One region of the Streptomyces sp. DSM 40868 genome, then DNA from elsewhere that is predicted to be linked to it. Evidence: riboswitches for the same ligand, from Rfam matches in the RefSeq annotation. Region 1 holds a riboswitch; each other region holds the start of a gene.
What was found. A riboswitch is a leader RNA that binds a small molecule or an ion and turns the genes downstream of it on or off. The one in region 1 is predicted to bind cobalamin.

Region 1 (5,110 bases):
CTGATCTCCGCCGCTCTCACCATGCTGGCGTACAAGCTCTGGCAGCGTGACCAGCGCGCCCGCAAGGCAGCGAGCGGGGGTGCGGCGCGGTGAAGGACGGCGTCAACGGCGTCGCGCTCGGCGTCTTCATCTTCTTCTTCCTGGCCGTCACGGTCCTGGGCTTCCTGGCCGCGCGCTGGCGCAAGGCCGAGAACGAGCACTCCCTGGACGAATGGGGCCTGGGCGGGCGGTCCTTCGGGACCTGGATCACATGGTTCCTGCTCGGCGGTGACCTGTACACGGCGTACACCTTCGTCGCGGTACCGGCGGCGGTCTACGCGGCGGGCGCGTCCGGTTTCTTCGCGGTGCCGTACACGATCCTGATGTACCCGCTGATCTTCACCTTCCTGCCCCGCCTGTGGTCGGTCTCGCACCGCCACGGGTACGTCACCACCTCCGACTTCGTGCGCGGCCGGTTCGGTTCCAAGGGCCTGTCGCTGGCGGTGGCGGTGACCGGCATCCTGGCGACGATGCCGTACATCGCGCTCCAGCTGGTCGGCATCCAGGCGGTGCTGGACGTGATGGGCGTCGGCGGCGGCGAGGACACCAACTGGTTCGTCAAGGACCTTCCGCTGCTCATCGCCTTCGGTGTGCTGGCGGCCTACACCTACTCCTCCGGCCTGCGCGCCCCCGCGCTGATCGCGTTCGTCAAGGACACGCTGATCTACATCGTCATCGCGGTGGCGATCATCTACATCCCGATCAAGCTGGGCGGCTTCGACGACGTCTTCGCCAAGGCGGGCGAGGCGCTCGGCCAGGCCAACCCGGCCACCGGCAAGCCGCGCGGGGCGGTCACGCCACCGGAGGCGGGCCAGTGGACGTACGCCACGCTGGCGCTCGGCTCGGCGCTCGCGCTGTTCATGTATCCGCACTCGATCACCGCGACCCTGTCGTCCCGCAGCCGTGAGGTGATCCGCCGCAACACCACGATCCTGCCGCTGTACTCGCTGATGCTGGGTCTGCTGGCGCTGCTGGGCTTCATGGCGATCGCGGCCGGGGTGAAGGTGTCCAACGGCCAGCTGGCCATCCCGCAGCTGTTCGAGGACATGTTCCCGGACTGGTTCACGGGTGTGGCGTTCGCGGCGATCGGCATCGGCGCCCTGGTCCCGGCGGCGATCATGTCCATCGCGGCGGCCAACCTCTTCACCCGCAACATCTACAAGGACTTCATCAAGCCGGACGCGACGCCCGCGCAGGAGACCAAGGTCTCCAAGCTGGTCTCCCTGCTGGTGAAGGTCGGCGCCCTGGTCTTCGTCCTCACCATGGACAAGACCGTCGCCATCAACTTCCAGCTGCTGGGCGGCATCTGGATCATGCAGACCTTCCCGTCCCTGGTCGGCGGCCTGTTCACCCGCTGGTTCCACCGCTGGGCGCTGCTGGCCGGCTGGGCGGTCGGCATGATCTACGGCACGGCCGCCGCGTACGGGGTGGCCTCGCCGACGCAGAAGCACTTCGGCGGCTCCTCGAAGGAGATCCCCGGCATCGGCGAGATCGGTTACATCGGCCTGACGGCGTTCGTGCTGAACGTGCTGGTCACCGTGGTCCTGACGGTCGTCCTGAAGGCCGTGAAGGCCCCCGAGGGCATCGACGAGACCAAGCCGGACGACTACACGGCGGACTCCGGCGACCCCGATGTCCAGGTGGAGCTTCCGCCGGCCACCGCGGGCAGCGCGCACTGACCCACGCGACATCCGCAGCGGGCCGCCGACAGCAGACGCGTCGGCGGCCCGCTGCCGTTGCCGGTCCGGGCGGGTGACGAGCGGTCCGCCGCGGCGGGGCGCCCCGCGGAAAACCCACGGCGCCTTGCCGTAGCCGTCCCGCACACTCGGCCCATGGACATCATCATCCGGCCCGCCGCCCCGTCCGAGTACGCCGCCCTCGGCGAGATCACCGCCCAGGCCTACCTCGGGGACGGCCTCCTGGACTTCGGCGAGAGCGACGAGTACCTGGGCGAGTTGAGGGACGTCGCGAAACGCGCGGCCGCCGCCGAGGTCCTCGTCGCGGTCGCGGACGACCGGCCGCTCGGCGGCGTCACCTTCGTCCCGTCCGGCGGCCCCATGGCGGACATCGCCCGTCCCGGCGAGGCGGAGATCCGCATGCTCGCGGTGGACCCCGCGGCCCGCGGCCGGGGCGTCGGCGAGGCGCTCGTCCGGGCCTGCGTCGAGCGCGCGAGGGCCACGGATGGCTGCACGGCCGTCGTCCTGTCCACCCAGCGCACCATGCACACCGCCCACCGCATCTACGAACGCCTGGGCTTCGTCCGCACACCCGAACGGGACTGGAATCCCGTGCCGGAGCTGGACGACATCACGCTGCTCACCTACGAGTTGACGCTCTGACACCACCCCGACACAACATCTGGGGGTGACACGGCAGCCCGACACAAGATGTATGCTCATGCTCGCTGTCGTCGCAGGGGAATCCGGTGCGAATCCGGAACTGTCCCGCAACGGTGTACTTGTGCGTATCCGCGTACGAGCGTCAGTCCGAGGACCTGCCGACAGTGCACCCGGCCAGCCGGCCGGTGTGCCCGACGTCCGGGCCTCGTGGAGTGGGCCGGTGGACGCGAGAGCCCCCGCGCGCTCGTGCTGCCCCCTGCCCTCCGCCAGGCCCCGTGCCGAGCGAGGGAGACCCCCACGTGACCATCGCGCCAGCCGACCCGGCTCCGGTCAGCGGATCCGAGACCGACGGTCCCGGTGCCGCGCTGCTGCGGACCCTGTCCGAGCTGACGGCCGATCTGCCCGACGCCGACCCCGGACGGGTCGCCGCCGCCGCGCTGCGCGGCCGGTCCGCGCGGGCCGACGAGGCGGAGCTGCGCGAGCTGGCCACGGAGGCCGCCGCCGGCCTGATCGCCGAGGACCCCGCCTACTCCAAGCTGGCCGCCCGGCTGCTGACCCTCGCGATCCGGGACGAGGCCGCCTCCCAGGGCGTGACCTCCTTCACCGGGTCGATCGAGGTCGGTCACCGCGAGGGCCTGGTCGCCGACCGCACCGCCGAGTTCGTGCGCACCCACGCCGAGCGGCTGGACGCGCTGGTGGACTCGGCCGTGGCCGACGGCGCCGACGACCGCTTCGGTTACTTCGGCCTGCGCACCCTGCACAGCCGCTACCTGCTGCGTCACCCGATCACCCGCAAGGTCATCGAGACGCCCCAGCACTTCATGCTGCGCGTGGCGAGCGGTCTGGCCGAGGACGACACGGTCCGCTCCGTGGACGAGGTCGCCTCGCTCTACGGCCTGATGAGCCGACTGGACTACCTGCCCTCCTCCCCCACCCTGTTCAACTCCGGCACCCGCCACCCCCAGATGTCGTCCTGCTACCTGCTGGACTCCCCGCTGGACGAGCTGGACTCGATCTACGGCCGCTACCACCAGGTCGCCCGGCTGTCGAAGCACGCCGGCGGCATCGGGCTGTCGTACTCCCGCATCCGCTCGCGAGGCTCGCTGATCCGGGGGACGAACGGGCACTCAAACGGGATCGTGCCGTTCCTGAAGACCCTGGACGCCTCGGTCGCCGCCGTGAACCAGGGCGGCCGTCGCAAGGGCGCCGCCGCCGTCTACCTGGAGACCTGGCACTCCGACATCGAGGAATTCCTCGAACTCCGGGACAACACCGGCGAGGACGCCCGCCGCACCCACAACCTCAACCTCGCGCACTGGATCCCCGACGAGTTCATGCGCCGCGTCAACGCCGACGCCCAGTGGTCCCTGTTCTCCCCCGCCGACGTCCCCGAACTCGTCGACCTGTGGGGCGAGGACTTCGACGCCGCCTACCGCGAGGCCGAAGCCGCCGGCCTCGCCAAGAAGACCCTCCCCGCCCGCGAGCTGTACGGCCGGATGATGCGCACCCTGGCCCAGACCGGCAACGGCTGGATGACCTTCAAGGACGCCGCCAACCGCACCGCCAACCAGACCGCCGAGCCCGGCAACGTCATCCACTCCTCCAACCTCTGCACCGAGATCCTGGAGGTCACCAACGACGGCGAGACGGCCGTCTGCAACCTCGGCTCGGTCAACCTCGGCGCCTTCGTCCGCGACGGCGACATCGACTGGGACCGCCTGGACGCCACCGTCCGCACCGCCGTCACCTTCCTCGACCGCGTCGTCGACATCAACTTCTACCCCACCGAACAGGCGGGGCGTTCCAACGCCAAGTGGCGGCCGGTCGGGCTGGGCGCGATGGGGCTGCAGGACGTGTTCTTCAAGCTGCGGCTGCCGTTCGACTCGGCCGAGGCCAAGGCGCTGTCCACGCGGATCGCCGAGCGGATCATGCTCGCCGCGTACGAGACGTCCGCCGACCTCGCCGAGCGCAACGGCCCCCTGCCCGCCTGGGAGAAGACCCGTACGGCCCAGGGTGTGCTGCACCCCGACCACTACGGTGTCGAGTTCACCTGGCCCGAGCGCTGGGCGGCGCTGCGTGAGCGCATCGCGCAGACGGGCATGCGCAACTCGCTGCTGCTGGCGATCGCGCCGACGGCCACCATCGCGTCGATCGCGGGGGTGTACGAGTGCATCGAGCCGCAGGTGTCGAACCTGTTCAAGCGCGAGACCCTGTCCGGCGAGTTCCTCCAGGTCAACTCCTACCTGGTGCAGGACCTGAAGGACCTCGGGGTCTGGGACGCCCGCACCCGCGAGGCGCTGCGCGAGGCCAACGGCTCGGTGCAGGACTTCCAGTGGATCCCCGAGGACATCCGCGCCCTGTACCGCACGGCCTGGGAGATCCCCCAGCGCGGCCTGATCGACATGGCCGCCGCCCGCACCCCCTTCCTCGACCAGGCGCAGTCGCTGAACCTGTTCCTGGAGACGCCGACCATCGGCAAGCTCTCCTCCATGTACGCCTACGCCTGGAAGTCCGGGCTGAAGACGACGTACTACCTGCGTTCGCGCCCCGCGACGCGGATCGCCCGCGCCGCCCAGGCGCAGCCCGTCCTCCCCGCGCAGGCCGCCGCGGACCCCGAAGCGGTCGCCTGTTCCCTGGAAAACCCCGAGTCCTGCGAGGCCTGCCAGTAATGTCCCGTAACACCAACCTGCTCGACCCCGGCTTCGAACTCACCCTGCGCCCGATGCGCTACC
Region 2 (5,110 bases), 3.5 Mb from region 1:
CGCGACCGCCGCCGCCAAACCGCCCAAGGGCCACGACGTGTCGTCGCACCAGCGGCACGTGAAGTGGCCGGACGCACGGAAGAAGGGAGCGCGGTTCGTCTACGTGAAGGCCACCGAGTCCACCGGTTACCGCAACCCCTACTTCGCCGAGCAGTACTCCGGCGCCCGCAAGGCGGGCCTGATCCGGGGCGCGTACCACTTCGCCCGCCCCGACCGGTCCTCCGGCGCCAAGCAGGCCGCGCACTTCGTGCGGCACGGCGGCGGCTGGCGGGGGGACGGCTGGACGCTGCCGCCCGCGCTCGACATCGAGTACAACCCCTACAGCTCGCGCAAGTGCTACGGGCTGGGCAAGAAACGCATGGTCGCCTGGATCCGTTCGTTCAGCGACGAGGTCCGGCGCAAGACCGGCCGCCGTCCGGTGATCTACACGACCACCCAGTGGTGGAAGCTGTGCACCGGCAACAGCCGCGCGTTCTCGAAGGACCACCCGCTGTGGATCGCCCGGCACGGCACCGCCCGGCCGGGGCCGCTGCCGGGCGGCTGGAAGTACTGGACGTTCTGGCAGTACCGCACGAAGGGCGCGCTGCCGGGTGACCAGGATCTCTTCAACGGCACCCTGGACCGGCTGCGGATCTTCGCGCGGGCCCGGTAGCCAAGGGGGGCCCGGCCCGGCGCAGCGGAACAGAACCCCGGTATGGGATTGCCGACACCACCCTGCCCGTCCCAGTTCATCTTCCGTTCACCCAGGTTGCCTACGTTCATCCAGCCAACGACCTCGAACGATTGCCTGGGTAAATGGAAAGCTTCTCGCTGATCCTCGCGATTGTGGTGGTAACCGCTCTCGCGTTCGATTTCACGAACGGTTTCCACGACACCGCGAACGCGATGGCCACCACCATCTCCACAGGCGCCCTGAAGCCCAAGATCGCGGTGACCATGTCCGCCGCCCTCAACCTTGCGGGCGCCTTCCTCTCCGTGGAGGTCGCGAACACGATCTCCAAGGGTCTCGTCGACGAGACCGGCATCCGTCCCGAGGTCATCTTCGCCGCCCTGGTCGGCGCGATCCTCTGGAACCTGCTGACCTGGCTGGTGGGCCTGCCCTCCAGTTCCTCGCACGCCCTGATGGGCGGCCTGGTCGGCGCCACCGTCGCCTCCGCCGGCTTCGACGCCGTCCACGGCGGCGTCCTGGTCACCAAGGTGCTGCTCCCCGCCGTCGCCGCGCCGGTCGTGGCGGGCCTCGCCTCGTTCCTGGCCACCCGGCTCTCCTACGGCATCGGCGGCACCGGCGACGACGAGGCCACCCGCAAGGGCTACCGCGCCGGCCAGATCGCCTCCGCCGGCCTGGTCTCGCTCGCGCACGGCACCAACGACGCCCAGAAGACGATGGGCATCATCACCCTCGCGCTGATCGCGGGCGGCTCCCTCGCCCCCGGCGCCAACCCTCCCACCTGGGTGATCCTCTCGGCCGGCCTGGCCATCGCGCTCGGCACCTACATCGGCGGCTGGCGCATCATCCGCACCATGGGCAAGGGCCTGACCGACCTGGAGCCGCGCCAGGGCTTCGCCGCCCAGACCGGCGCCGCGACCGCCATCCTGGCCTCCTCCCACCTCGGCTTCTCCCTCTCCACCACCCACGTCGTCTCCGGCTCGGTGATGGGCGCGGGCCTCGGCCGCAAGGGCGGCGTGGTCCGCTGGTCCACCGCGACCCGCATGGCCGTCGCCTGGGTGCTCACCCTGCCGGCCGCCGCGCTGGTCGGCGCGGGTGCCGAGTCCGTCACCGACCTCGGTGACTGGGGCACCGCCGCCGTCGCCGTCTTCCTGGTCGCCGCGAGCGCCGCGATCTGGAAGATCTCCCGCCGCGAGGTCGTGGACCACACCAACGTGGTCGAGGAGACCGGCGAGCCGGCCGGTGTCGTCACCGCCGCCATCGCCGCGGTCACCCCGCCGCCCGCCGGCCCGATCGCCGACAGCCTGACGGTCCCGGCCGCCGGGAAGCCGATCTCCGCGGACCTGGCCACCGCCGATCTGACGACCGCCGATCTGACGGCCGGCGATCTGACGGCCACGATCCCCGCCCCGGCCGCCGAACCGGCCCCCGCCGCCCCGCCGGCCGCCACGGTCTGACCCGCCCGCACGGTTACTGAAGGAAGCAATCCCATGAAGATCGACTGGGCGGCCCTCGGCTCCGTTCTGGGCGTCAGCGTCGTGTTCACGGTGTGCCTGGTGGCCCTGTTCACCCTCGGCATCAACGGCCTGTCCCGCCGCGAGCGGGCCGCGGCCCAGGGCGGCTCCGCCGCGCTCGCCGTCACCGGCGCCTACGTCTGCTTCGCCGCCTGCGCGGCGGCCGTGGCCTACGGCATCTACCTGATCGTGGCCTGACCGCAGACCCCGATCCCCGCCTCCGCCCCGCCGACCGGCCCACCCGCCGGACCCGGCGGGGCGGACGCATGCTCGCGGCGGCCCCGAAGACCCGTCCGGCGCCCCGGCGATGTGGGCCTCAGCACAGTCGGGCATCCCAGGTCAAAGGCAAGTTGACGGCCCTTCCGGGCACGTGGTGGACTGCCCAGGCCATGTACGGCGGCAGCAGAGGAAGCCAGTGCGAATCCGGCGCGGTCCCGCCACTGTCACCGGGGAAGAACCCCCCGGGAGCCAGGAACTCTCGCCGCCGGAATCCGTCGAACCAGGGCGTGGACACCCTGAGTGAGGACATGAATCGCCATGCTCGGCTGCCGAAGGACCCGTACCGGGAACGCCCCTGTGCCCACGGCCGGCTGAGCCGATGGGTGCCGACCGCACATACGCGTACGGCGCCGCCGCCGGCGTCCTCGGTGATCTGCTCCTCGGCGATCCCCGCCGCGGGCACCCGGTCGCCGCGTTCGGCCGCGCGGCCACGGCCGTGGAAGGCGCGCTGTGGCACGACCACCGCGGCTGGGGCGCCGTGCACACCGCCGTATGCGCCGGTGGCGCCGTCGTGCTCGGGGCGCTGGCCGCACGCGCCGTACGCCCCTCCCGTACCGCCTCCGTCGCGCTGACCGCCGCCGCCACCTGGGCCGTCGTCGGCGGCACCTCGCTCGCCCGCGAGGCCGACGCGATCGGGCGCGCCCTGGCCGCGGGGGACGTCGAGGCCGCCCGCGCCCGGCTGCCCCACCTGTGCGGCCGCGACCCGCAGGCGCTGGACGCCGACGGAATGGCCCGGGCCGTGGTCGAGTCGGTCGCCGAGAACACCTCCGACGCCGTGGTGGGCGCCCTGGTGTGGGGAGCCGTGGCCGGGGTGCCGGGGCTGCTCGGGTTCCGGGCCGTCAACACCCTGGACGCCATGGTGGGTCACAAGTCACCCCGCCACCGCCGCTACGGCTGGGCCTCCGCCCGCCTCGACGACGTCGCCGGCTGGCCGGGCGCCCGGCTCACCGCCGTACTCGCCACCGTCGCCGGACCCGACCCGCGCGGCGCCCTGCGCGCCTGGAAGGCCGACGCCCGCAAGCACCCGAGCCCCAACGCCGGTCCCGTGGAGGCCGCCTTCGCGGGCGCCCTCGGCGTCCGGCTGGGCGGAACCCTCTCCTACGGCGGCCGGGTCGAACACCGGCCCGTGCTCAACGGCGGCACCGGACGCCCGGTCCGGGTCACCGACATCGACCGGGCGGTACGGCTCTCCCGCCGCGTCGGCCTGCTCGCCCTCGGCACCACGCTCGCCGCGCGCGCACTCCTGAAAGGACGTGGGAAGTGAACGGTGGCCTCCTCGTGGCCGGCACCACCTCGGACGCCGGCAAGAGCGTCGTGACGGCCGGGATCTGCCGGTGGCTGGTCCGCCAGGGCGTCAAGGTGGCGCCGTTCAAGGCGCAGAACATGTCCCTGAACTCCTTCGTGACCCGGGAGGGCGCGGAGATCGGCCGCGCCCAGGCCATGCAGGCCCAGGCCTGCCGGATCGAGCCGACCGCGCTGATGAACCCGGTGCTGCTCAAGCCCGGCGGCGAGCAGAGCAGCCAGGTCGTGCTGCTCGGCAAGCCGGTGGGCGAGCTGAGCGCGCGCGGCTACCACGGCGGGCGCCAGCAGCGGCTGCTGGGCACGGTACTGGACTGCCTGGCCGAGCTGCGGGGCACGTATGACGCGGTGATCTGCGAAGGGGCGGGCAGCCCGGCCGAGATCAACCTGCGGCGGACCGACATCGTCAACATGGGCATCGCGCGGGGCGCGCGGCTGCCGGTGCTGGTGGTGGGCGACATCGACCGCGGGGGCGTCTTCGCGTCCTTCTTCGGCACGGTCGCCCTGCTCTCGCCCGAGGACCAGGAGCTGGTCGCCGGGTTCCTGGTGAACAAGTTCCGCGGCGACGTCGGCCTGCTCGAACCCGGCCTGGACATGCTGCACGGCCTCACCGGGCGGCGGACCTACGGCGTCCTGCCGTTCCGGCACGGGCTCGGCATCGACGAGGAGGACGGACTGCGCGTCTCCCTGCGCGGCACCGTACGGGAGTCCACGGTCACTCCCCCGGTCGGCGAGGACGTCCTCCGGGTCGCCGTGTGCGCGATCCCGCTGATGTCCAACTTCACCGACGTGGACGCGCTCGCCGCCGAACCGGGCGTCGTCGTACGGTTCGTGGACCGGCCGGAGGAACTGGCCGACGCCGACCTCGTGGTGATCCCGGGCACCCGCGGCACCGTACGGGCGCTCCAGTGGCTGAGGGAACGCGGACTGGCGGACGCCCTCGTACGCCGGGCCGCCGAACACCGGCCCGTCCTCGGCATCTGCGGCGGCTTCCAGATCCTCGGCGAGCACATCGAGGACGACGTCGAAAGCCGCAAGGGACACGTCGACGGGCTCGGCATCCTGCCCGTGCGGGTGCGCTTCGCCCGCGAGAAGACCCTCACCCGGCCCAGCGGCCAGGCCCTCGGCGAGCACGTCGACGGCTACGAGATCCACCACGGCGTCGCCACGGTCGAGGGCGGCGAACCCTTCCTGGACGGCTGCCGCGTCGGCCAGACCTGGGGCACCCACTGGCACGGCTCCCTGGAGTCGGACGGCTTCCGGCGCGCCTTCCTGCGCGAGGTGGCCGCCGCCGCGGGCCGCCGCTTCGTCCCCGCGCCGGACACCTCCTTCGCCGCGCTGCGCGAGGAGC
Region 3 (5,110 bases), 4.9 Mb from region 1:
GTGTTCGGTGCAGCGGCCCAGGAAGTCGGCGCGCACCGCGATGACCACGCGCAGCCGGCTGTCCGGTGCGAGGGCGGTGAGCAGCCGGTCGGTGAACGCGTCGCGCTCCGCCGGATCGGCGCAGAGCGTGTACAGCTCCTCGAACTGGTCCACGATCAGCCAGGTGTCGCCGTCGACCCCGGCCGCGGGGGCGAGCCGGTCGCGGTGCGTGGTCAGCGGCCGGCGGCCGGGCGTGAGCACGCGGACCGCGGCGGGGCGCGGCAGCGGTCCCGCGGGGTCGCGCAGCCGGGGAATGAGGCCGGCGCGCAGCAGCGAGGACTTGCCGCTGCCGGAGGGGCCGAGCACCGCCGTCAGACGGCGGGCGAGGCACAGCTCGGACAGCCGGCCGACGAGCGCGTCCCGGCCGAAGAAGACATCGGCGTCCTGCGGTTCGAAACGGGCCAGCCCCCGGTACGGCGGTACGGCGTCGTCGGTGGCCGCACGCTGCTCGGCCTCCTGCCCGGCGGCCTCCCGCCACCGAGCCTCCCAGTCCCGCGGGTCGCCGCCGCAGGCCCGCACGTACGCCAGGGTGACCGCCAGCGACGGCAACTGCCGCCCCGCGGCGGCCTGCGACAAGGTCGCGACAGAGTACCCGGCGCCTGCGGCCATCTGCCGGTACGTCGGTCCGCCCGCCTCCTGCCGCAGCTTGCGCAGTTCGAACGCGAACCGTTCCACCGGCCCCGCGTTCGGATCCAGTGGAGCCTCACGACGACCCATGCCGATCCCCGTCCCCGAACTTCCCCGATTCCCACCGTGCACAGTAGACGCGTCGCGTGGCATCCCGCAGCACGGTCCGGTTTGTCGGGGCGGGCCGTACCCACGCGGTGACGCCCCGCGCGGTTTCCGGCGGGAGCCGGGCGCGGGGCGCTCCGTGACGCGGTGTCACGGCGGTGGGGCGGTCTCCGTCAGGCGCCCGGCGGGCTGACGTAGCCCGAGATCAGGACGTTGCGGGAGCCGGCCCGGTGGGTGGCCGGGTTGATGCGGGTCTCGACGACCCTGTCGTTGTAGTTGCCGTTGACCGTGGTGATGGTGCCGTCGCCGTGCACCGCGACCACCACCGAGACATGGCCACCGGTGCCGGAGCCCGGGGCTCCGTAGACGGCCCAGTCGCCGACGGCCGGGCTGCCGGTCTGGCCGGCCGGCCGGGCCTTGAACAGCCCGCGCTGCTGCCCCCAGGTGCCGAGTGCCGTGGCCACGTACAAGCCGCGCGGAACGCCGACGATGCCGGCACGTTCCCAGGTCCAGGTGGCGAACATGGCACACCAGTCGAGGCCGCAGGGGCCGTAGGCGCACTTGCCGTTGGTCGCGCCGATCTGGCTGCGCGCGATGTCGGCGATGTGCTGGCGCAGGGCGCTGGTGCCGCCGAGGAGGAAGGTGGCGACGTCGGCGCGGTGGTCGCCGTTGAAGTCGCCCACCCGGGGCACCTCGGTGCCGACCGCGAAGCTGTCGTGCCACTTCTGGCCGGTGCCGAGGAACTTCGCGCCGTCGGAGGTCGCGACGAAGACGTCCGCGGCGCCGCCGCGGGTGAAGGTGACGACGTCGTCCTTGCCGTCGCCGTTGAAGTCGCCGACGGTGGGGATCTCGTTGCCGACGGCGAAACCGTCGTGCCATTTCCAGGCGTCCTGGACGAACTTGGTGCCGTCGGACAGCGAGACGTAGACGTCGGCCGCGTCGCCGCGGGTGAAGGTGACGATGTCGTCCTTGCCGTCACCGTCGAAGTCACCGGTGTCGACGACCTCGCCGCCGACGCCGAAGTGGTTGTGCCAGACGGATGACGTGCCGAAGCCCTGGCCGTTGGACAGCGCCACCCACACGTCGGCGGTGTCACCGCGGGTGAAGGTCGCGATGTCGTCCTTGCCGTCGCCGTTGAAGTCACCGACGGCCGGGACCTCGTCGCCGATGCTGAAGTGTTCGTGCCATTTCCAGGCGTCCTGGACGAACTTGGTGCCGTCGGACAGCGAGACGTAGACGTCGCCCGCGTCGCCGCGGGTGAAGGTGACGATGTCGTCCTTGCCGTCGCCGTTGAAGTCGCCGGTGAGGGGCGTCTCGTTGCCGACAGCGAAGTGTTCGTGCCATCTCCAGCCGTCCTGGACGAACCTGCCGCCGTCGGACAGCGAGACGTAGACGTCGGCCGCGTCGCCGCGGGTGAAGGTCACGGCGTCGTCCTTGCCGTCGCCGTCGAAGTCGCCGGTGAGGGGCGTCTCGTTGCCGATGCCGAAGTGATCGTGCCACTTCCAGCCGTTCTGGACGAACCTGCCGCCGTCGGACAACGAGACGAACACGTCACCGGCCGGCCCGTCATCGGCGTGGGCCGACGGTGCCGTCGCCGTCAGAACGGACAGGAACGCCAGGCAGCTCACGGCGGCCGCCGACAGACGGCGCGACAGCCCTGTTCCGCCACTGGTGCGGATGCGCATGCGGATCTTCCCTCCGGGGTACCGTTCACGGTTCTTCCGATGCCGACTTCAGCGGTCCGGCCGTTGTTCGGCAGCCCCTTCACGGGGGTGAACAAAGCTCCCGGGCAGGCAGCCGGTGCCGCGTGGCTGCTCGGTGCGCCTGCTCAAAGCCTGATCCGGCCGGGTGGAGGGAGCGGTGGGCGGGGCAGAGGGCGTCGGTGGACTGGCTGCCTGAGCGAGGAAGAGCAGACGCAGGAGCTCCTCGGACGGCTCACCACTCTCGATCCCGAGGCCGGCGAGAGCCTCAAGGTCGTCCCGTACTTTGACACACCGGTCACCGCGGGCGCCGGGCTCGACGCCTTGCCGCGCGGCGCGGCCGCGCTGTCCGGAGTCGTCGCGGGGGCGGACCGGCGCGGGCGGATCAGCCGTCGCGCCCCCGACGGCCGGACGCACCCGACCGAGCCGCTCGCACGATCGCCGCAGCGGGCGTGCTCGGTCGGATCCGTGTGGCTGGAGCGTGTCGGCACCCCCACGCCAACGACGGGATGATCGTCGAACGTCTGGCGTTGTCGCTCGACCTCATCGAAGCGCGACGCAGCCCTGTCAGCGCCCTCGAAATCGTCGTCGATCCGGCCCTCGGCCGGCAGCAGGAGGCCCGCCGTGCCGGCGGCCCGCCCGGCCACGACCACCGTGCGCGTCCACGCCGACGGAGACCTCGGACCGCACCGACGCAGCGCCCAGGGCCGGTCCTGCACCACCGCCGACGACTACCTCGGCCACCTCACCAAGCGCTGCCCCGATCGGCGTCAGCTGTCCTGCCCCCTGCCCCCTGCCCCTCCTGCTCCGGTTGCCCGGGCGGTGCTCCGCGAAAGAGGCGGCGGAGGCTGTTTGTTAGGCTTGCCTCGCCTTCCGTGGGGGAAGTCCGGTGAGAGTCCGGCGCTGACCCGCAACGGTGTGCACGGCACCGCGATCCAGGGGTGCCGTGCGAGCCCGATCGCCTGCGGGGGCGTGTCGACCCGTTGACTGCTCGCCGTGGACTGCGAGAGAGGATCGCCCGGCCGGGTACGGCCGCGCGGGCTGCTCCTGCTCGACGTTCAGCAGGCGGCCCGTGTGAAGGACGGCCCACCCGTGCGCCGAAGGACGGCCCCCAGCCGCATCCCTGTGCTGCCGCTCAGTCTGTCCCTGCTGCTGTTGCTCCTGGTGTCGCTCGTCGGCGGTGTGGCGCTGGGCGCCGCCGGGGTCGGCTGGGCGGAGGTGCCGAGCTTCCTGTGGGCCGGGCTCACCGGCGGCACCGTACGCGCGAGCGACGCGGCCGCCTACACGATCGTCTGGGAGATCCGGCTGCCACGGGTGCTGATCGGCGCCACGGTCGGAGCGGGTCTCGCGGCCGTAGGTGTCGCCGTGCAGGCTCTGGTGCGCAACGCGCTGGCCGACCCGTTCGTCCTCGGCATCTCCTCGGGCGCGGCGGTGGGCGCCAACGCCGTGATCCTCCTCGGTGCGTTCGCCGGGCTCGGGGTCTGGGCGCTGTCTGCGTCGGCCTTCGTGTCGGCACTCGCGGCCATGGCGCTCGTGTACGCCGTGGCCCGCTCCCCGCAGGGCCTGACACCGCTGCGGCTGATCCTGACCGGCACGGCACTGGCGTACGGTTTCCAGGCTGTCACCACCGTCATGGTGTTCGGCGCGGCCCGGGGCGAGGCGGCCAGGTCGGCGATGATGTGGCTGCTCGGCAGCCTGGGCGGCGCCACCTGGGCCCAGGTGCCGCTCGCCGCCGTCACCGTGGCGGCCGGATGGGCCTGGTTGCGCCGACGGGCCGAGGCGCTCAACGCGCTCGCCATGGGAGATGAGACCGCGGCCGCCCTGGGCGTGGGACCGGTCCGGCTGCGCCGGGAGTTGTTCGTCGTCACCGCGGCCGTGACCGGGACGGTGGTGGCGGTCAGCGGTGCCATCGGATTCGTCGGGCTGATGGTGCCGCACGTCGCACGGATGCTGGTCGGCGCCGACCACCGGCGCGTGCTGGCCGTCGCCCCGCTCGCCGGGGCCGTACTGCTGGTGTGGGCCGACGTGCTGTCCCGGCTGGTTCTCGCCCCGGCCGAGCTGCCGGTCGGAGTGATCACCGCGGTGGTCGGCGTGCCCGCGTTCCTGCTGCTGATGCGGCGGGGCGGCTACGCGTTCGGGGGGCGCTGAGCATGCGACTCGACATCGACGACGTCACGATCGAGACCGCCGGAACCCGCCTGGTCGAGCATGTCGACCTCACCGTGGGCAGCGGGGCGTTCGTCGGACTCGTCGGCCCCAACGGCAGCGGCAAGACGACCCTGTTGCGCTCCCTCTACCGGGCCCTGCGGCCGTCCGGGGGAGTGGTACGGCTGGACGGCGGCGACCTGCACGCCATGGACCCCCGTGCCGCCGCCCGGGTACTGGCCGCACTGCCGCAGGAATCCTCGGCCGAGTTCGACTTCACCGTCACCGAGGTGGTCGCCATGGGACGGCTGCCGCACCAGGGCCGCACGGCCGCCTCGGACCGGGAGATCTGCACTCGGGCGATGGAACGCACCGGCGTCGCCCACCTCGCCGACCGCGGGTTCCTCGGCCTGTCGGGCGGCGAGAAGCAACGCGTCCTCCTCGCCCGCGCCCTCGCCCAGCAGCCCCGCGTCCTGGTTCTCGACGAACCCACC
Region 4 (5,110 bases), 1.2 Mb from region 1:
CCTTGGGTGTCCGGACCCGCGCACCGCCGTGGGTCCGGTCCGACGACGGAGGATCCCCGGCAGGAGGCACGGTGCGCTTTTCGCGGAACGCGACGGGAACGCTGTTCGTGGGCGGTGCGATGGCCCTGACCCTCGCCGCGCTCGCCTACCCGGGCATGCTCGGCCTGAGCAAGGTCTCCGGGGCGCAGGACCGTGTCATCGCCAGTACCCAGTGGGGGCCGCTGACCGAGCAGGACCGGGACTTCGTGGTGAAGGTGCGGGCGGCCGGGCTGTGGGAGTACCCCGTCGGGCAGATCGGGCTGCGCAAGGGCGGCTCCGAGGCGGTGATCACGGCGAGCCGGCACCTGGTCGACGGGCACGCCGCGCTCGACACCACCTGCCGGAAGATCGCCCCCATGCTGGACATCACGCTGCCCGACGAGGCGAGCCCCCAGCAGCGGGGCTTCGTACGGCAGCTGAACGGGGAGAGCGGCAGGCAGTTCGACACGGACTTCGCCAACATCCTGCGGATGACGCACGGCTCCATCTTCAACACGGTGGCGAAGATCCGGTCCACCACGAAGAACTCGCTGGTGCGGGCCCTGGCCGACCAGGCCAACGACACCGTCCTGGACCACATATCCGTCATGGAGAAGACGGGCCTGGTGGACTTCGACCGGACCCTGTACCAGCAGACCACCCCGCCCAAGCTGCCCGACTCCGACCTGACCCCGCCGCCCCCGGCCGCCGGCCGGCCGCAGGTGGTCCTCACCCCGCCGCCGTCGGCCACCTCCACACCGGTGGACATCGACGGCATCGCGGGCGGCGGCACCGGGGCGGGGCCGAGCCCGGCCCCGCCGGCCGGTTAGCCACGGCCGGGAGGGCTCAGGCCAGCCACACGGTGGTGTCCGGCGGCAGCACCCCGCCGCCGGGCAGCTCGGCGCTGCTCAGCAGGACCTCGCCGGGAGGCAGCGGCACCGGCTCGGCGCCCAGGTTGGTGACGCTGCGCCAGACCTCGCTGCGGGTGAAGTCCAGCACGCCGGCCGGCGCGCCCGGGGTCCAGGTCAGCGTCTCGCCCTCCAGCAGCTTGCGGCGCAGCCGCAGGGCCGTGCGGTACAGCTCCAGCGTGGAGCCCTCCACACCGGTCTGCGCCTGGACCGCGTAGCCGGCGAAGGACGCGGGCTGCGGCAGCCAGCCGGCCCCGGGCCCGAAGCCGTACGACGGCCCGGTCGTCGTCCACGGCAGCGGCACCCGGCAGCCGTCGCGGCCCTTGCGGGTGTGGCCGGTCTGCTCCCAGATCGGGTCCTGGAGCACCTCCGTGGGCAGGTCCGCGACCTCGGGCAGGCCGAGTTCCTCGCCCTGGTACAGATACGCCGAGCCGGGCAGCGCCAGCATCAGCAGGGTCGCCGCGCGGGCCCGGCGCAGCCCGGCCGCCGGGTCGACGGCGGGCGCCGAGCCGTGGGCGAGCAGCCAGGCCTCCGGGTCGGTGCCGGGCGGCAGCACCAGCCGGGAGGCGTGCCGTACGACGTCGTGGTTGGACAGCACCCAGGTCGCGGAGGCACCGGCCGAGCGGGCCGTGGCCAGCTCGCCGGCGATGATCTCGCGCAGCTCCTCCGCGTCCCAGCCGGCCTGGAGGTACTCGAAGTTGAATGCCTGGCCGAGTTCGTCGGGGCGCGCGTACAGGGCCCGGCGGCCGCCCGGGACCCAGGCCTCGGCGACGGCCATGCGGGGCGGGCGGTAGGCGTCGAAGATCTTGCGCCAGTCGCGGTAGATCTCGTGCACCTCGTCCCGGTCCCAGTACGGGTGGCTGCCCGGCGGCAGGTGCCGCAGGGCCGTCTCGCCGGTCGCGCCGAGGGCGCCGAGGTCCCGCAGCGGCTCGGTGAGGTCCTTGGCCAGGCCGTGGGCGACGTCCACGCGGAAGCCGTCCACACCCCGGTCGGACCAGAACCGCAAGGTCGTGCGGAAGTCGGCGCGGACCTCCTCGTTGTCCCAGTTCAGGTCGGGCTGCTCGGGGGCGAACAGGTGCAGGTACCACTCCCCGTCGGCCACCCGGTGCCAGGCGCTGCCGCCGAACACCGACTGCCAGTCGGTGGGCGGCAGTTCCCCGTGCGGGCCGCGCCCCGGCCGGAAGACGTACCGCTCGCGGGCGGCCGATCCGGGCCCGGCGCGCAGCGCCTCCTGGAACCAGCGGTGCAGATGGGAGGTGTGGTTGGGGACGATGTCCACGACGACCTTCAGGCCCAGCCGGTGCGCCTCGCCCACCAGGGCGTCGAAGTCGTCCAGGGTGCCCAGGCGTTCGTCGACACCGCGCGGGTCGATGACGTCGTAGCCGCCGTCGGCGAGTTCGGAGGGGTAGAAGGGGCTCAGCCACAGGGCGTCGACACCGAGCGCGGCGAGGTGCGACAGCCGCTGGGTCAGGCCCCTGAGGTCACCGAGGCCGTCACCGTCGGCGTCGGCGAAACTGCGTGGATAGACCTGGTAGATGACGGCCTGGCGCCACCAGTCGGGGTTCTTGGACGAGAGGTCCGGCGGGCGGTCTGCCATACGGGCTCCCCTGGGACGGACGAGAGTACGGAATCTGTATCTGTCCACATTGCCCGAAAGGGAACCTTTTCCGGGGCGCTCAGGCGGCGCAGTGCTCCAACAGGCCCCTCACGTCCTCGTCCACCACCCGATAGCGCACCACGCGCCCCTCTTTCTCCCCCGCCACGACCCCTGCCGCGCGCAGCAGCCGCAGGGCCTGGGAGACGGCCGGGTCGTTCATGCCCGTGGCGATCGCCAGGTCCGAGACGGCCAGCGGCCCGGTCCGGTGCAGGGCGAGCAGCAGCGCGAGCCGGTTGGCGTCGGCCAGCAGCGAGAATCGGTCGGACCAGGTGCGCAGACGCCCCGCGTCGCCGATCGCGGCGATCGCCTCGCACACCCGGTGACCGTCGATGGTGCGACGATCGGCACGGTCGGCAGGAACGAGATGCATGCCCCCATCCTGGCAGGCGGCGATGTGATCTTGAATACCTGCCCGACTGCGCAGCTATGCAGGAAACCGCGTGCCCCTCTACGGTGGGCGGGCCGTGGTGTTCGGGAAGCCGGTGTGAGACCGGAGCGGCCCTCGCCACTGTGATCGGGGAGTTCCCGTTCCGTCCGGCATCCGCCGGGCCACTGGCCGAAAGGCCGGGAAGGCAGGAACGGCGGACGTGTGACCCGTAAGCCAGGAGACCGGCCACGGCAGCTCACGAAGTGATCCACGAGGTGCTGGAGCGTGAACCCGATGGCTGATGCCGCTACTTTCCGCTGGCGACGCGAGGACACCGTCAAGACGGCGGGGCTGCTGGTGGTGATCCTCGCCCTGCATGTCGTCGCCTTCGGGATCCTCTGTCTGCTGGTCGCCCCGAGGCACTACCAGGTCGGCTCCCAGGTGTTCGGCGTGGGACTGGGGATCACCGCCTACACCCTCGGCATGCGCCACGCCTTCGACGCCGACCACATCGCGGCGATCGACAACACCACCCGCAAGCTGATGGCCGACGGCAAGCGGCCGGTGTCGGTGGGGTTCTGGTTCGCGCTCGGGCACTCCAGCGTGGTCGTGCTGCTGGCCCTGCTGATCGCGGGCGGCACCTCGCTGGCCGGGAAGGTGATGAACGAGGGCTCCACCACCCACCAGGTGCTCGGGGTGCTCGGCACGACGATCTCCGGGTCCTTCCTCTACCTCATCGCCGCCCTGAACCTGGTCGCCCTGGCGGGCATCCTGAAGGTCTTCCGGGCGATGCGCGCGGGCGGCTACGACGAGACGGAGCTGGAACGGCACCTGGACTCCCGGGGTTTCATGAACCGGCTGCTGGGGCGGCTGACGAAGTCCGTGTCCCGGCCGGGGCAGATGTACCCGCTGGGTTTCCTGTTCGGCCTCGGCTTCGACACGGCCACCGAGGTCACCCTGATGGTGATGGCCGGCTCGGGCGCGGCGGCCGGCCTGCCCTGGTACGCGATCCTGTGCCTGCCGCTGCTGTTCGCCGCCGGGATGAGCCTGTTCGACACCCTCGACGGCACGTTCATGAACTTCGCCTACCAGTGGGCGTTCGCCAACCCCGTCCGCAAGGTCTTCTACAACCTCGCCATCACCGGTCTGTCCATCGCCGTGGCCTTCTTCATCGGCACCATCGAGCTGGTCGGTGTGCTGCACGAGAAGTTCGACCTCAGCGACCCGGTGACCGGCTGGGTGGCCGGCCTGGACCTGGACAACGTCGGCTATCTCATCGTCGGCCTGTTCGTGGCGGTGTGGGCGGCGGCGCTGGCGTACTGGCGGCTGGCACGGGTGGAGGAGCGCTGGTCGGTGCGGGCGGCGCCGTCCGACTGAGCCGGCGGGCGAGCGCGGCGCAGACCACCAGCTGGAGCGTGTGGTAGAGCATCAGCGGCAGGACGGTCATGGCGACCTCGTCCGCGGGAAACAGCACGGAGGCCATCGGCAGTCCGCTGGCCAGGCTCTTGGTCGCCCCGCAGAAGACCGCCGTCACCCGGTCCTCGCGGGGCAGCCGCAGCGCCCGCGCGGAGCGGTCGGCGAGCAGCAGGGCGGCGCCGAGCAGCACCGCCACCAGCACACCGAGCAGGACCAGGCGGCCGGGGGACACCCGCTGCCAGATGCCGGTGGTCATGCCCCGGCTGAACGCCGCGTAGACGACGAGCAGGATGGAGCCCCGGTCGCAGAGCCCGATCACCTTGCGGTGCCGGCCGAGCCAGCCGGAGATCCACCGCCGCACCGCCTGCCCGGCGAGGAACGGCAGCAGCAACTGAAGTGCGATGTCGCCGAGTTGGCCCACGCCGATCGGGATGCCGTCGTCTTCGCCGCCGCCGATCAGCCAGACGGCCAGGACCGGGGTGAGGACCACGCCCAGCACCGTGGAGAAGGACGCGGAGCACAGGGCCGCGGCCACGTTGCCACGGGCCAGGGAGGTGAGGGCGATGGAGGACTGCACGGTGGACGGCAGCACCGCCAGGAACAGCACGCCGGCGGTCAGCTCGGCGCCGAGCAGCCCGTCCGGCAGCAGCCGTGCGGCCAGGCCGAGCAGCGGGAAGGCGGCGAACGTCAGGGCGAGCACGGGCAGATGCAGCCGCCAGTGCCGTACGCCGTCGAGCGCGGCCT

Region 2: linked by a shared signal. The riboswitch ahead of HB370_RS10470 (cobalamin biosynthesis protein) and the one ahead of HB370_RS26590 (ribonucleoside-diphosphate reductase subunit alpha) in region 1 are both predicted to bind cobalamin.
Region 3: linked by a shared signal. The riboswitch ahead of HB370_RS03995 (iron ABC transporter permease) and the one ahead of HB370_RS26590 (ribonucleoside-diphosphate reductase subunit alpha) in region 1 are both predicted to bind cobalamin.
Region 4: linked by a shared signal. The riboswitch ahead of HB370_RS21050 (HoxN/HupN/NixA family nickel/cobalt transporter) and the one ahead of HB370_RS26590 (ribonucleoside-diphosphate reductase subunit alpha) in region 1 are both predicted to bind cobalamin.

What each region holds. Positions count from the first base shown of each region.
Region 1 is NZ_CP050504.1:5,816,822-5,821,931, reverse strand. Features, by position in the region: gene HB370_RS26605 (DUF3311 domain-containing protein) at 1-93, shown strand, start outside; gene HB370_RS26600 (sodium:solute symporter family protein) at 90-1,718, shown strand; gene HB370_RS26595 (GNAT family N-acetyltransferase) at 1,872-2,378, shown strand; cobalamin riboswitch at 2,396-2,556, shown strand; gene HB370_RS26590 (ribonucleoside-diphosphate reductase subunit alpha) at 2,678-5,047, shown strand; gene HB370_RS26585 (ribonucleotide-diphosphate reductase subunit beta) at 5,047-5,110, shown strand, end outside.
Region 2 is NZ_CP050504.1:2,321,753-2,326,862, forward strand. Features, by position in the region: gene HB370_RS10455 (lysozyme) at 1-652, shown strand, start outside; gene HB370_RS10460 (inorganic phosphate transporter) at 796-2,124, shown strand; gene HB370_RS10465 (hypothetical protein) at 2,158-2,379, shown strand; cobalamin riboswitch at 2,539-2,682, shown strand; gene HB370_RS10470 (cobalamin biosynthesis protein) at 2,780-3,724, shown strand; gene HB370_RS10475 (cobyric acid synthase) at 3,721-5,110, shown strand, end outside.
Region 3 is NZ_CP050504.1:883,954-889,063, reverse strand. Features, by position in the region: gene HB370_RS04005 (hypothetical protein) at 1-756, opposite strand, end outside; gene HB370_RS04000 (FG-GAP-like repeat-containing protein) at 945-2,456, opposite strand; cobalamin riboswitch at 3,321-3,456, shown strand; gene HB370_RS03995 (iron ABC transporter permease) at 3,597-4,619, shown strand; gene HB370_RS03990 (ABC transporter ATP-binding protein) at 4,622-5,110, shown strand, end outside.
Region 4 is NZ_CP050504.1:4,613,967-4,619,076, forward strand. Features, by position in the region: gene HB370_RS21035 (DUF4142 domain-containing protein) at 108-848, shown strand; gene HB370_RS21040 (glycoside hydrolase family 13 protein) at 865-2,523, opposite strand; gene HB370_RS21045 (metalloregulator ArsR/SmtB family transcription factor) at 2,603-2,953, opposite strand; cobalamin riboswitch at 3,032-3,216, shown strand; gene HB370_RS21050 (HoxN/HupN/NixA family nickel/cobalt transporter) at 3,245-4,327, shown strand; gene HB370_RS21055 (bile acid:sodium symporter family protein) at 4,224-5,110, opposite strand, start outside.